Regions from separate parts of the Neobacillus sp. plas4 genome, predicted to be linked through region 3. Evidence: riboswitches for the same ligand, from Rfam matches in the RefSeq annotation. Region 3 holds a riboswitch; each other region holds the start of a gene.

Region 1 (4,816 bases), 2.1 Mb from region 3:
TAGTAATTGGGATTATTTTGTATGAAACCCAATAAAATTCCTAACATTTTTTACAATTATCCGGGAGCCCTCCATCGTTTTTGGAAAACATAATTATGATGAAAGACAGGCTATTATATTGCAAAATAACAATCCTTTATTACTCTAATGCTTTACACACATCACGATAAAAAGTGTTCTTATCGGAAGCCATAATTGTATATAATAGAATGGTAGAAAGAGGGGAAGCTATATGAAAGATAGTAATGTCGTCGAACTTAATTTACATTCGGACGAACCAAAAAATATTTCGTTGTTTGGCTATGAATTAATTAGGGAATTTGTATTGCCAGAAATCTTAGGAAAAGACACTCCCGAAATTCTTTACTGGGCCGGAAAACGATTAGCGCGCAAGCACCCATTAAACACTCTTGATGAAGTAATTGATTTTTTCACAAAAGCCTCTTGGGGGCAGCTCGAATTACAAAATGAGCGAAAAAATGAAATCGAACTTGAACTAACAAGCCCGCTCATTGTCTCTCGAGTCAAATCAAAAGCGGAACATTACTTTCAAATTGAAGCAGGCTTCCTTGCCCAGCAAATCGAACTCCAAAAACAAGCCATCACCGAAACCTTCGAACACCCAGTAAAAAAAGCAAATAAAGTACAATTCACCGTCAAATGGGATCGAAAAGATACACTTTAAAAAATTTTAAAAAAGCTTTCATCGAATAGATGAAAGCTTTTTTTCTCTTTATTCGCTGACCGCAGAAAGACCAAATGCTTGGTGTAGTACTTCTACTGCTTTTAACATATGTTTTTCTTCAAGGACGACTGAAACTTTGATTTCTGAGGTGCTGACCATTTTGATTTGGATCCCGTTGGCTGCAAGGACTTCAAACATTTGTGCTGCGACCCCAGGGTTTGAAATCATGCCTGAACCGACAATTGATACTTTAGCCAATTTATTTTCAGCGTCAAGTCTCTCATAGTTAAGTACATCCTTGTTATTTTCAAGGACATTTAACGTCTCTATAAGGTCATCCGTTTTAATCGAGAAGGCAAGATTCGCTGTTTCTGCTTCTGTTGTACTTTGCACGATAATATCAACGTTTAAATGGTTTTCCGCAAGCGTTGAAAAGATTGTAGATAAACTTGTTAAAGAATTGGCGAGACCCAGTACGCTCACCTTCGTAATTTCATCTTCGAATGCCACTCCACGAACTACAAGGTTTTGTTCCATCGATGCTTCCTCCTCAATCACTGTTCCTTCTTCTATCTCCAAGCTCGAACGTACCTGAAGTGGTACTTGATAATTTTTTGCAAATTCTACTGCTCTTGGGTGTAATACCCCCGCACCTAAATTAGCAAGTTCAAGCATTTCATCATAAGACACTGATTTTAATTTACGTGCACTCTTTACATATCTTGGATCAGTGGTGTATACCCCAGTTACATCCGTATAGATATCACACTTATCCGCTTTAAGAGCTGCCGCAAGTGCTACCGCTGTCGTATCAGATCCGCCACGGCCGAGTGTGGTAATCTCGCCATCTTCAGTGATCCCTTGGAATCCCGCAACAATAACGACTTTACCTTCGTCCAGCTGTTTCTGTACGGATTCTGCATGAATCGTTGTAATACGTGCATTGCCATGGACAGGCTCTGTTAAAATACCAGCCTGCCAGCCAGTAAATGATACCGCAGGCAATTTCTGTTCATTTAAAGCCATTGATAATAATGATATGGTCACCTGTTCTCCAGTGCTTAACAGCATATCCATGTCGCGTTTATTTGGCTGCCCAGAAATTTCTTTCGCCAAGCCGACCAGATGATCTGTTGATTTTCCCATTGCTGAGACAACGACTACCACCTGATTTCCTTGGTCTGTTTCTGCTTTTACCCGCCCTGCTACATTTAGAATTTTTTCCACACTTCCTACCGAAGTGCCGCCAAATTTTTGAACAATTAAACCCATCTTTTTCCCCTGCTTTCACTTGTAGATTAAGAATCATTATCTTTCCGTAAAAAATAAAAAACAATGAGAGGGCATCTCATTGTTTAACATACACAAAAAATTCTTGCGTCTACAATGTAAGATAGCTCTCCAAGACAATCGTCTTGACAATCCGGCATTTATTCAATGCAGGACCAGCAAAGAAAGAAATGAGACTTTCTTCACTTCGGCGAACATCCCCTTTCATGATTCTTCCCAGAAGCTCATCCTTCTCAGAATCATTACTATTGAAGCTCGCACCTCTACCTTCACTTCAGTATTAAAAAGTGATAGTAATTTAAATTTTCACTCATTATAGCATAGCCAATTTTTTCTTACAAGGCTGTTTTTGTTAAGATTATTGTAAAAAGACCATTGCTATGATTGAAGTTTTTTCATTAATTCCTCTGCTACAGGTGCAGGAATCCCAATTGCCCTAAACTCTTCAAAAGTGGCTTCTTTCATTTTCTTAACAGAGCCAAATTCTTTAAGCAATTGCTTTTTTCGCTTCTCCCCTACACCAGGAATGTCATCCAACAAGGAGTGAAATGCGCTTTTTGAGCGGGTTTGACGATGAAAGGTAATCGCAAAACGGTGAACTTCGTCCTGGATTCTTTGTAATAAATAAAACTCTTGGCTGTTTCTGCCAAGTGGTATAATTTCAAGCGGAGTTCCATAGAGAAGCTGAGAAGTCCGGTGCTTCTCATCCTTCACCATTCCAGCTAACGGAATATCTAATCCTAACTCATTTTCGAGTACATCCCTGACAGCCTCAACATGTCCTTTACCGCCATCTATAAGAATTAAATCTGGCAGCGGCAGTTCTTCCTTAAGTGCCCTCGAATACCTTCTTCTTGTTACTTCACGCATGGATTCGTAATCATCAGGACCCGTAACAGATTTGATCTTATATTTTCGGTATTCACGCTTGTTCGGCTTGCCATCGATAAATACAACCATGGCGGATACAGGGTCTGTCCCTTGAATATTCGAATTATCGAATGACTCGATTCGATGAGGGGTATAAATTCCCATAAGTTCACCAAGATTCTCAACCGCTTTTATCGTTCTTACCTCATCTTTTTCAATCAGTGAAAACTTCTCAGCCAATGCAATTTTCGCATTTTTGATCGCCATCTTAACAAGGTCCCTTTTCTGACCGCGCTGCGGCTTTAGAACTTTCACTTGAAGGAGCTGTTCGGCAATCGTTAAATCGATTTCATCCTGAATAAGAACTTCTTTAGGTTTAATATGATTGGATTTTTCATAAAATCGACCAAGAAAAGTGAGAATTTCTTCTTCCGGCTCATTGTAAAACGGGAACATCGAGACGTCACGTTCAATTAGTTTTCCTTGGCGTACGAAGAAAACCTGTACACACATCCAGCCCTTATCGACTGCATAGCCAAATACATCACGATCTGTAAAATCCGTCATCGTAATTTTTTGCTTTTCCATTATGGTTTCGATATGAATAATTTTATCTCGGAATTCCTTGGCACGTTCAAAATCCAATTCTTCCGAAGCACTCGTCATTTTCTCCGTCAGTTCATTCTTTATTTCTTTAAATCCGCCATTAAGGAAACGGGTAATCTCGTCTGTCATTTGCTTGTATTCCTCATCGTGTACCTCATTCACACAAGGTGCCAGACACTGACCCAAATGGTAGTACAAACAAACCCGGTCCGGAAGCGTTGAACATTTTCGTAAGGGATAAATTCGGTCAAGCAGTTTTTTTGTTTCGTTAGCTGCCATGACATTTGGATATGGACCAAAGTATTTGCCTTTATCCTTTTTTACTTTTCTAGTAATGATAAGTTTCGGGTGTCTTTCCGCTGTCAATTTGATGAACGGATAAGTTTTATCATCCTTTAACATGACATTGTATTTTGGATCATATTTTTTGATTAAATTTAATTCAAGCAGCAGTGCTTCAATATTGGATGAGGTAACTATATATTCAAAGTCCTCAATTTCATTGACCAGCCGTAATGTTTTCCCGTCATGCGAGCCAGTGAAATAAGAGCGAACTCGGTTTTTAAGTACTTTTGCTTTTCCTACATAAATGATCGTTCCCTGACGGTCTTTCATTAAGTAGCAGCCAGGCTGATCAGGCAGCAGTGTTAATTTTTGTTTAATATTTTCATTCATTCCAGCTGCTCCTCCCCGTCTCTTAATTATCTATCCTAAAATTTTAAATGATTAAGCGAATAAAGAAAAGCCTAATCTTTTTCCATTGGCTGTTTAAAACTGACCTGTTGATTTCCGCTTCAATCAACAGGGTGCCAAAATTTTTATGTTTAACCCGGTCTTTCAAAAATAAAAAACCCCAGCTAGAACAAATCCAGCTAAGGTTTTTCTTTCTTATACGTGCTTTTCTAATACGCTTGCTAATGCGTCTTTTGGTTGGAAGCCGACAACTTTGTCAACTACTTCGCCATTTTTGAACACTAATAATGTAGGGATACTCATAACGCCGTATTTTGCAGCAGTTTCTTGGTTATCATCTACATCTAATTTCACGATTTTAACTTTCTCGCCCATTTCTGAATCAAGTTCTTCAAGAACTGGAGCGATCATTTTACAAGGTCCACACCATGGAGCCCAGAAATCTGCAAGTACAAGACCAGAGCCTGTTTCGGCAGAGAAATTTGAATCGGTTACGTTTGAAATAGCCATTTGTTTATGCCTCCTAAAAAATTACTAATTACTAACGAAAGTATAGCATTGTTTAAATCATCATGCTAATAATCTGTCTCGCATGTAATTTTCCCTAAATTTCTTTTGATATTCTATGTAATAAGGCGAGCGATTGCTCGCTCACCTTATCTAGTATTGACA
Region 2 (4,816 bases), 1.8 Mb from region 3:
TTCGTTGTGGAAATTCAATGAATGAATTGTTGAGATTGATTTTTAGAAAACAGTTAAAGAAGAATAGGGAGTAAATTCTATGGTAGAATGGAAAAATGGATAAAATTAAAAAAGTCAGGCGAGAGAATGAAACATTCCAACGTACTAACAGAAAAAGTCAAAGAAGATAATTACAAAGTAAATCATGCACCTGACTTTATTACCAAAAAAGAAATCGATGAGATTGTTACAAGCGGTGTTTCATATGAATATGCATTTGGTGTTATATTAGCTGCCGCATTCTGGCTTGATATCGTTGATAATAATCAAGATAAGGACTTGTTCAACCAATATTTTAAAAAGATGATTCATAAACTTGATGAAAATGAATTTTATGATAATCCATATTATAAAAACATCAAAATTCCAACGGTGAAAATTGGTAATAGTGAGCTAAAGTATGAAAACTACAAGTCTTTTGAAGGCTTTGTTTGTAATGATATTATCCAAACAAAAGAGGGAAGACAGATACCTCAAATCGGATTTTTTGATAAAGAATTTAGGTTTCCGGCTGTTTTAGAAAATGATCGAATTTGGATGACCATTACACCAAATGAGATCGAAACAATGAAAGAAGCGGTTGATGGTGCATTTGGTAATGTGCTTACATTTGGCTAGGCCTTGGGTATTATGCCTATATGGTTTCTGAAAAAGAAAATGTGGAAAGTGTCACAGTTGTAGATATGAATGAAGATGTCATTCAATTATATAAAAAATATGTATTACCGCAATTTAAACATGCTCATAAGATTAGGATTATCAAGGCAGATGCGTTTGAATATGCACAAAAACATACCGCGAATGGTAAATATGACTTTGTGTTTACCGATCTATGGCATGATGTTTCGGATGGGATTGACATGTATGTGAAAATGAAAAAGATTGAACAGCAGCATCCCAACACAGTATTTTCTTATTGAATAGAAAAGTCTATATTGTGCTATGTGTAAAAGGTTTTGATGATAATGAGGGACCATCACCAGGATGGTCTATTTTCATGCTTAAAATAAAAAAGCACCTGCCTAATTAAGACAGGTACTATGCAGCAATCTTATACAAATAGATTAACTTTACCAGCTTCTAGAACACTATTTAGAGTGGTCATTTCATCTTCGTTTAAAGGAATCAATGGTAAGCGGACGCCGCCAACTTGAATACCTTGTAAATTCAATGCAGCTTTAACCGGTGAAGGGTTTGGTGCAGCAAATAATACTTTCATGATTGGAAGAAGATGGCGATGTAAATCCGCTGCTTCTTGTACACGTCCATTTTTAAATAGTGTAACCATTTCCTGCATTTCATTGCCGATGATATGAGAGGCTACGGAGACAACTCCAGCACCGCCTATAGCTAAAACAGGAATTGTTAATCCATCATCACCGCTAAACAAAGTGAAATCAGCAGGTGTTTGGTTAATGATTTCAGCCATGTCATCTAAATTACCGCTAGCTTCTTTTATAGCCACGATATTTTGAATTTCTGACAGGCGGACTATAGTCTCTACTGACAAGTTTACTGCACTGCGCCCAGGGATATTATAAAGCATAACCGGAAGGGAAGTAGCTTCGGCAATAGCTTTAAAGTGTTGATACATTCCCTCTTGAGATGGCTTATTATAGTATGGAGTGACGAGCATAATCCCATCAACACCCGCTTCTTCAGCCTGTTTTGTTAAGTTAATAGAAGCTCTCGTGTTATTTGAGCCAGTACCAGCAATAACTGGGACTCTGCGTGCTGCAACGTCGACTACGAATTTAAATAAGGAAACTTTCTCCTCAGTCGATAATGTAGGAGACTCGCCGGTGGTTCCTGCAACAACTAATCCATCAGTTCCATTTGCAATTAAATAATTTACTAGTTCTCTAGTTGCGCCGTAATCAATTTCTCCATGCTGATCAAATGGTGTTACCATCGCTGTTAATACTTGGCCAAAATTCAATATACTCACCCTTTGGATAATTTTTTTTGAAAAATTAGAGGTGGATCAGGCCAACGAAAGATAACGCAAAAAAGCAGCAGCGAGGGTTCGCTACTGCAGTAGAAACATAATAATAAACCGTTCCCTTGCGTAAGATAGCCCTCCATATAGATACCTATATGACAATTCTGTATTTATTCAATAGCAGAACCAGCTTCAAGACAAATGAGATTCTATCCGCTTCGGCAAATTCCCCTTTCCGCAATCATCCCAGGACCTCATTATCCTCAAACTGCGTACTAATGGTCATTGCGCCTCTATCCTCACTTCAAAACGTAATGAAGTAAGAAAAATATTTAATTATTACTAATAATAACAGAAAATTCATTCTAAAACAAGCAAAAGACGGTGAGCAAAAAACGGTGCCTGTCACCGCTGCTTTTGCGGTGACACTTTTCGGTGACAGGCACCGCCCGTGGACAGTGTCCACCTCAGGCGGACACTTGTCCAAGAACTGATCTTTTATTTCATCTTTTTGATAAAGACTACTTTTAGGTAGTTGGATTCTGGGTAATGTTTGTTGGTTCTGAAGTCTTCAGGGAGTGAGAATTCTTCCAATATTTTATAGTGCTTGTTTGATTCCTTAAAGGCTATATCAATGAATCCTTTGAATTTTTCTATACCAAAGGAGCTGGAATTGGTTGAGGCCAGGATGATTCCATTATCCTCTGTTATCGAAATAGCTTCCTTTAACAGGTTTTTATAATCCTTTTCAGCGCTGAAGACAAACTTCTTTGATCTTGCAAAGCTTGGGGGATCAAGAATCACCACATCAAACAATAGACCCTTTTTCACCGCATATTTGAAGTAGTTGAATACATCTTCAACAATGATATCTTGAGCTGTCTCATCGATTTCATTCAAACGAAATTGCTCGATTGTTTTACTTTTACTTCGATTTGCAAGGTCAACACTGGTTGTTTTCGTCGCTCCTCCTAAGGCAGCAAATACGGAAAACACACCGGTATAAGAGAAGGTATTTAATACCCGTTTCCCTTTTGAATATACATCTCGTAAAGTTTTTCTAACATCCCTTTGATCTAAAAATACACCGACCATGGCACTGTCATTTAAATAAACTGCGATGTTGACACCATTTTCTTTCACAAGGATTGGGAAATCTCCTCGTTCACCTGCGACGAAGTCATCCTCTTCAATATATTTACCACTTTCATCAAATCGCTTTTTCTGATAAATGCCTTTATATTCCACGAGTTCCTTCAATGAGTCTATAATAAACTCCCTGAAATGGTAAATGCCTTTACTGTACCAGGTAATCAAGTAATAACCAACAAAGTAATCAATCGTTAAACCACCGATTCCATCACCTTCACCATTAAACACTCGGAATGCCGTTGTTTCAGAACTCCTATAAAGCGATTCTCTCTGATTGAAAGCAGACTTTAAGGTCTTTTCAAAAAAACTTTGATTGAACTTCTCATTTTCTTTTCGGCTAAGCACCCAGCCAATTCCCTTATTTTGCTTTCCATAATAGCCTTTGGCAATAAAGTTATTCTGTTCATCCACAAGTTTTATGGTTATACCTTCGTCAACTAAAACATCAGGATTACTAATGGTGTCCTTTGTTATAAGCGGGTAGCCGTTCTTAAATTTATTAACGAATTTTGATTTCACTTTTAAGCTGATTTCCGTTTTCATCTTTTCATCCTTACAAATGTATTTAGGTTAGTAACATTGTAAACAAACTTCTGGCAAATCAATCACTTTCGCTTAGCAAATTGCTACAACCTCTAATTGCTGCAATAAAGTATAATCATAACACTCTTTCCTATAGTAGCGCGCCTTCACAACAAAATAACAGCAAAAGAACCATCTTTTCAAACTACATGAAAAAAAGATCCAAACTATCTGGATCTCAATTTTTTTATCTAAAAAGTATTTTTTTTTTAGCAAGTTTTAAGGCTGCTAAACGTTCGACTTAATGGGTATCCGCAGTTAAGCTTGATTCATCTGGTCTTTTCCCGTTCTGCAATTCTGCAAGGGTCAAACCAAAGTCCATTTGCAGATGGGGGTAATCTTTGAATTGGCTCCAGTCACCGCCCCATTCAAAGCCTAATGCTTTGGCCAGTTCGACCACTTCGTTCCAATCACCTTTTCCGTTTTTATTCCCATCGTATTGCCTATCCCAAATGACCTCTTCGGAGGGAGTCTTGATCGCAAAATCAATGGCTAATCCATAATTGTGATAAGATTCTCCACCTTTTGCATGCGTGACAATATTTCCTTCGGCAGTACGGCCTTTTTCATAAAGTCGATTCTGGTCTTCGGCACTGCGAAAGTCATCCGTTATCATAATGACAATTCCCTTTGCGGCAGACTGTTGGATTAATTGGTCCGCCCGTTCCCTGACAATCGGATGGAGTTCTGTTGGCAAGGAAACATTTTGATTCCTATTTGAACCTGTGAAAGGGTTAGTTTCCATATGATTAATGAAAATGAATAATACAATAAGAATCAGAAATAATGGAATGAACGCTTTAAATTTAAATTTCAACGCAAAAACCCTTCCTATCAAAAATCTACACATGTACTATGACGTCATAAATAGAATCATTGTTTCAGATATTTCTCTGCCATTTTTTGGGCCAATATTATTATGTCAAAATTGTGACGTTTAAGCCCCTCCAATGTACCAAAATTCTTTCAAACATGACAAGTGTAACTTGTGACAACGTATTCAATTTTGTAAATTTAACGTGGTTACAAAACTACTATATTAAGATATTACTTATACACATTGGAAGAATTTCTTTGAAGGACGTGGATAAAATGATCAAA
Region 3 (4,816 bases):
GTTACAGCTATTACTCTAATCGGTTTCACCGTAAATCCAGATTCCTCTTTTACTTCCTTAACAGCGACTTCACTTGGGGTATGTCCTATGTCAGCCCAGCCGCCAGGTAATGCCCATTTCCCATCGGTATTTTCACGGACCATAAGAATTTTATCATCTTTAAAGACAACAGCCCTAATATCAACCTTAGGAGTTGCATAACCTGTTTCACCTGCAAATAAATCTTTGATTACATGCTTGTCCATATCTGTGTAATGAACTAAAATATCAACGCTAATATTTCTTATTAATTCAAATCTCTCCAAGTCATAAACATCTTTTGAATATGTTAATCCCGCCTGCGCAATGGATTGAAGCTGTTTCGCCCAATCCAGCCATTTAGGTTCCAATATCAACACCACCAGTTTTTCTAAAAATATCTTCTATTAATATTTATATGAATTTATCAAAAATTTGCCACGACTATATTACTAATCATCTTATTTTAATGGTTAAAGTTACAAATGCATTACTTTTGACAATTGGATTCAATCTGAGTAAGGTTACCTAGTATAAATACAAACATTAATGGTAGCTGTATTTTTTACCACATTGTTCATGATAGGGTTAAAAACCATTACTATTAAAATAATTTTCTTAAGTGCTCATAGTAGAGTTGAACGAAACTATCATGTCATTACTAGGAGGAATTATTATGTCAAACTCTCAAACTTTAGATAAGCTCGAACAGCAAATGTTCTTAGATGTTATTCGGGAACGTCGATCCGTTCGTGCATACGATCCAACCGTGCAGATCTCACGTGAAGAAATGTCTGAAATACTGGAGCTGGCAACTTTGGCTCCTTCGTCTTCGAACCTGCAACCATGGCGTTTTCTAGTTATCGATAAACCAGAGTTGAAGACAAAGCTTTTGCCTATCGCGTTTAACCAACAACAAGTAGTCGAAGCTTCTGCTGTTATTGCGGTACTAGGTGATGTGGAAAGCTACAAGAAAGCCGAAAAAATTTATGGACAGGCTGTTGAAGCAGGTTTTATGCCGGCTGATACGGCTAAATCATTCATTGAACGAACAGTCAGCATGTACTCAAACTTGCCTCCTGAAGTGGCTCGCCAAATCGTATATACTGATGGAGGACTTGTCTCGATGCAACTCATGCTTGTCGCCCGATCCAAAGGATACGACACTGTACCTATGGGTGGGTACGATAAAGTGAAGTTCATTGAAGCGTTCGGAATTTCCGAGCAGTTTGTGCCGGTTATGCTCATTGCTATCGGAAAAGCAACGAAACCAGGACATCCTACTACGCGTCTTCCTATCGAGGATGTAACGTTCTTTAACGAAATGCCATCAGTTAAAGAATAATATAATACAAAGTTATTAAATGATAGAATAATATATCTATATTAAAAAGTCTGCTTTGTTGATGTTAAGGCTCTTTAAATCATTTTTACAAAGCCGACATTTTTGGGTTACTTTCATAAAGGCAATAGAAACAAGTTGACGGTTATCTGAATAGTATTGTAGAATAAGAATACAATTAAATAAGACCTCACTTTTTTGCAGTGAGGTAGAGGCGCGGTATTTAACAGTCTTTAGCGGAGTTTGAGAAGCAATGATGCTATGGAGAAGGAAATGTCGCCGAAGTGTGTAATATTCTCGGTATTACATGCTGGGTCTGTAGTTAAGAGCTGCAGGACTGTCTCAATAAACTCTCCGGTTTATTGGGTTGTGCTATCTCATGGGATAAAAGAGGGGACTTAAGGGCAACTATGGATAGTACGACCTGAGTTTATCTCAGGTCGTTTTTTGTTTTAGAATTTAAAAAACAGGGGGAGAGAACAGGATGAGAAACAAGGTAAAGGTACTTTTAGTTTTGTTGGTTTCTACTATTCTACTAGTAACAGGATGCGGGACAAGTAATGGTTCTGATTCTAAGGGATCAGAAGACAATACATTTAAGGTTGGGCTTGAAGCGGGGTATGCTCCTTTTAACTGGACCCAAAACGATGATTCCAACGGTGGTGTTAAAATCAATGGCTCTGCAGAATATGCAGGCGGATATGACGTAGAAATCGCCAAAAAAGTCGCTGAAGGTTTAGGAAAAGAATTAGTAATTGTTAAAACAGAGTGGGATGGCCTAGTACCAGCTTTAACTTCTGGTAAAATTGACGCCATTATCGCTGGTATGTCACCAACAGCAGAACGAAAAGAGACCATTGACTTCTCGGATAATTACTATACTTCAAATTTAGTAATGGTCGTGAAAAAAGGCAGCAAGTACGAAGGTGCAACTTCTATCCAAGATTTCAAGGGAGCAAAAGTTACAGCTCAATTAAATACATTCCACTATTCAGTGATTGATCAAATTAAAGGGGTAGACAAGAAAACGGCGATGGACAACTTCCCAGCAATGAGGGTAGCTCTTGAATCAGGGATGATTGATGGATATGTATCAGAGCGTCCAGAAGGAATTAGTGCATCCGCTGCAAATGAAAACTACGTAATGGTTGAATTTGAAGAAGGATTTAAAACTTCCCCAGATGATACGGCCATTGCTGTCGGTCTTGAAAAAGGCAGTGAATTAACAGAAAAAATTAATGAAGTTTTAAAGGGCATTTCAGAAGAAGAACGTACAACTATTATGGATACAGCTATTAAGAATCAACCAGCTGCAGAATAGAAATGTCAAAACCGGCTGTATTAAGGATACAGTCGGTTTTATAAGGTAGAGGAGGATAAAAGATGAGTCTTGAGTGGGTCATAAAAATAATTGCAGAAAACTGGCCTATGTTCCTTCGTGGCGCTGGGTTAACACTATTGATTTCTCTAATTGGAACGATTATTGGAGCAGCAATTGGATTAGCAGCAGGGGTAATCCGCACCATCCCAATGCCTGAACGCGGTGCAAAAAAAGCCTTATTAAACGTGATAAACGCAATTCTATCCATCTATATTGAATTCTTCCGTGGAACACCGATGATTGTACAAGCAATGGTAATTTATTATGGTTCTGCGCTAGCATTTGGTATCGATATGAATGTTTTTGCAGCAGCTATCATTGTTGTTTCGATTAATACAGGAGCCTATATGGCGGAAATTGTCCGTGGTGGGATTGTTTCAATTGATAAGGGACAGTTCGAAGCAGCGCATGCAATTGGAATGAATCATCTGCAAACGATGTGGAATGTGGTATTGCCACAGGTGATTCGAAATATACTACCTGCAACAGGAAATCAATTTGTTATTAATATTAAAGATACATCCGTTCTGAATGTTATTTCCGTTACAGAACTATACTTCGTGACAAAATCAATTTCTGGTAATAACTTTAGATATTTTGAATCGTTTTTCGTAGCATGTATGATTTATTTTGTCATGACCTTTATTGTTACAAGAATATTGCTATACATTGAAAAGCGATTAGATGGATCTGACAACTATACGATGATTGGAAACGAACCATTACAAAAATAAGGAGGGGAGAATATGGAAAAGATTATTGATATTCAGCACCTTAACAAATCCTTTGGAACACATGAAGTATTAAAAGACATTAATTTTTCGGTGAAAAAAGGGGAAGTTGTCACCATCATCGGTTCCTCAGGATCTGGTAAGTCGACGCTTCTTCGTTGTATTAATCTTTTAGAAAAACCAAGCGGCGGACAAATTATCTATCATGGTGAAAATATCTTGGATGACAACCATAATGCAACGGACTATCGGAAGCATTTGGGTATGGTGTTCCAGCAATTTAACTTATTTAACAATCACAATGTGCTAAACAACTGTGTTGTAGGGCAAGTGAAGGTATTAAAACGCTCTAAAGAAGAGGCCGAAAAAGTAGCGATGAAGTACTTGAAGGTGGTTGGGATGGACAAGTATATTAATGCGAAGCCAAAGCAGCTTTCCGGGGGTCAGAAACAGCGCGTGGCGATTGCCAGAGCACTTTCGATGGAACCAGATGTGATGTTATTCGATGAACCAACTTCAGCTCTTGATCCAGAAATGGTCGGAGAAGTTCTAAAAGTAATGAAGGAACTTGCAGGATCTGGACTTACGATGTTAATTGTTACCCACGAAATGGAATTTGCAAGAGAAGTTTCGGACCGGGTTGTATTTATGGACAAGGGAGTTATCGCAGAAGAGGGAAGCCCAGAACAAATTTTCAATAATCCAACACAAGAGCGTACGAGGGAATTCCTAAAACGGACGTTAAATTTATTACAGTGATTATATACAAAAAAACCATAAAAAATGGAGCCAGTATTGAAACCTGGCTCCATTTTTATTAGAAATATGATTAAATAATCCGAGCGATTACCATTCCGGAAATTTGTTTGATTTTTTCCTCTAAAGCCGGAATAACATCACCATTTACTTTATTATCAATGTCAATCATTGTATAAGCATATTCTCCTCGGCTTCTGTTAACCATATCCGCAATGTTTAAAGTGAAACTAGATACAGCAGATGTTATCTGTCCAACCATGTTCGGAACATTGTTATGAAATGCAATGACTCGGCGCTTTCCTGTATAAGGAAGATAAGTATTTGGGAAATTCACTGAGTTTTTGATGTTTCCTGTTTCCAAAAATTCTTTGACCTGACGGGCAGCCATAATTGCACAATTTTCCTCTGATTCTTGTGTGGAAGCTCCTAGGTGTGGAATTGGAACTGTATTTTTCATTTTCAATATAGCTTCGTTCGGGAAATCAGTAATATATTTTCCAACTTTCCCGCCTTCAAGAGCAGCTGCCATATCATTTTCATTCACAAGCTCACCACGAGAGAAGTTTAAAATATGAACTCCCGGTT

What was found. A riboswitch is a leader RNA that binds a small molecule or an ion and turns the genes downstream of it on or off. The one in region 3 is predicted to bind lysine.
Region 1: it holds a riboswitch for lysine, as region 3 does, so the genes downstream of both, AC2TFD_RS23420 (aspartate kinase) here and AC2TFD_RS12800 (transporter substrate-binding domain-containing protein) in region 3, are expected to answer to the same signal.
Region 2: it holds a riboswitch for lysine, as region 3 does, so the genes downstream of both, dapA (4-hydroxy-tetrahydrodipicolinate synthase) here and AC2TFD_RS12800 (transporter substrate-binding domain-containing protein) in region 3, are expected to answer to the same signal.

The regions. Positions count from the first base shown of each region.
Region 1 is NZ_CM170152.1:4,637,067-4,641,882, forward strand. It holds gene AC2TFD_RS23415 (YslB family protein) at 233-685, shown strand; gene AC2TFD_RS23420 (aspartate kinase) at 734-1,957, opposite strand; lysine riboswitch at 2,072-2,249, opposite strand; gene uvrC (excinuclease ABC subunit UvrC) at 2,354-4,126, opposite strand; gene trxA (thioredoxin) at 4,340-4,654, opposite strand.
Region 2 is NZ_CM170152.1:763,925-768,740, forward strand. It holds gene AC2TFD_RS03690 (hypothetical protein) at 88-657, shown strand; gene AC2TFD_RS03695 (spermine/spermidine synthase domain-containing protein) at 678-959, shown strand; gene dapA (4-hydroxy-tetrahydrodipicolinate synthase) at 1,091-1,978, opposite strand; lysine riboswitch at 2,106-2,285, opposite strand; gene AC2TFD_RS03705 (class I SAM-dependent rRNA methyltransferase) at 2,480-3,676, opposite strand; gene AC2TFD_RS03710 (M15 family metallopeptidase) at 3,957-4,460, opposite strand; gene AC2TFD_RS03715 (DegV family protein) at 4,808-4,816, shown strand, end outside.
Region 3 is NZ_CM170152.1:2,574,477-2,579,292, forward strand. It holds gene AC2TFD_RS12790 (NUDIX hydrolase) at 1-389, opposite strand, end outside; gene AC2TFD_RS12795 (nitroreductase family protein) at 695-1,363, shown strand; lysine riboswitch at 1,562-1,743, shown strand; gene AC2TFD_RS12800 (transporter substrate-binding domain-containing protein) at 1,845-2,681, shown strand; gene AC2TFD_RS12805 (amino acid ABC transporter permease) at 2,744-3,475, shown strand; gene AC2TFD_RS12810 (amino acid ABC transporter ATP-binding protein) at 3,488-4,231, shown strand; gene AC2TFD_RS12815 (phosphoglycerate dehydrogenase) at 4,302-4,816, opposite strand, start outside.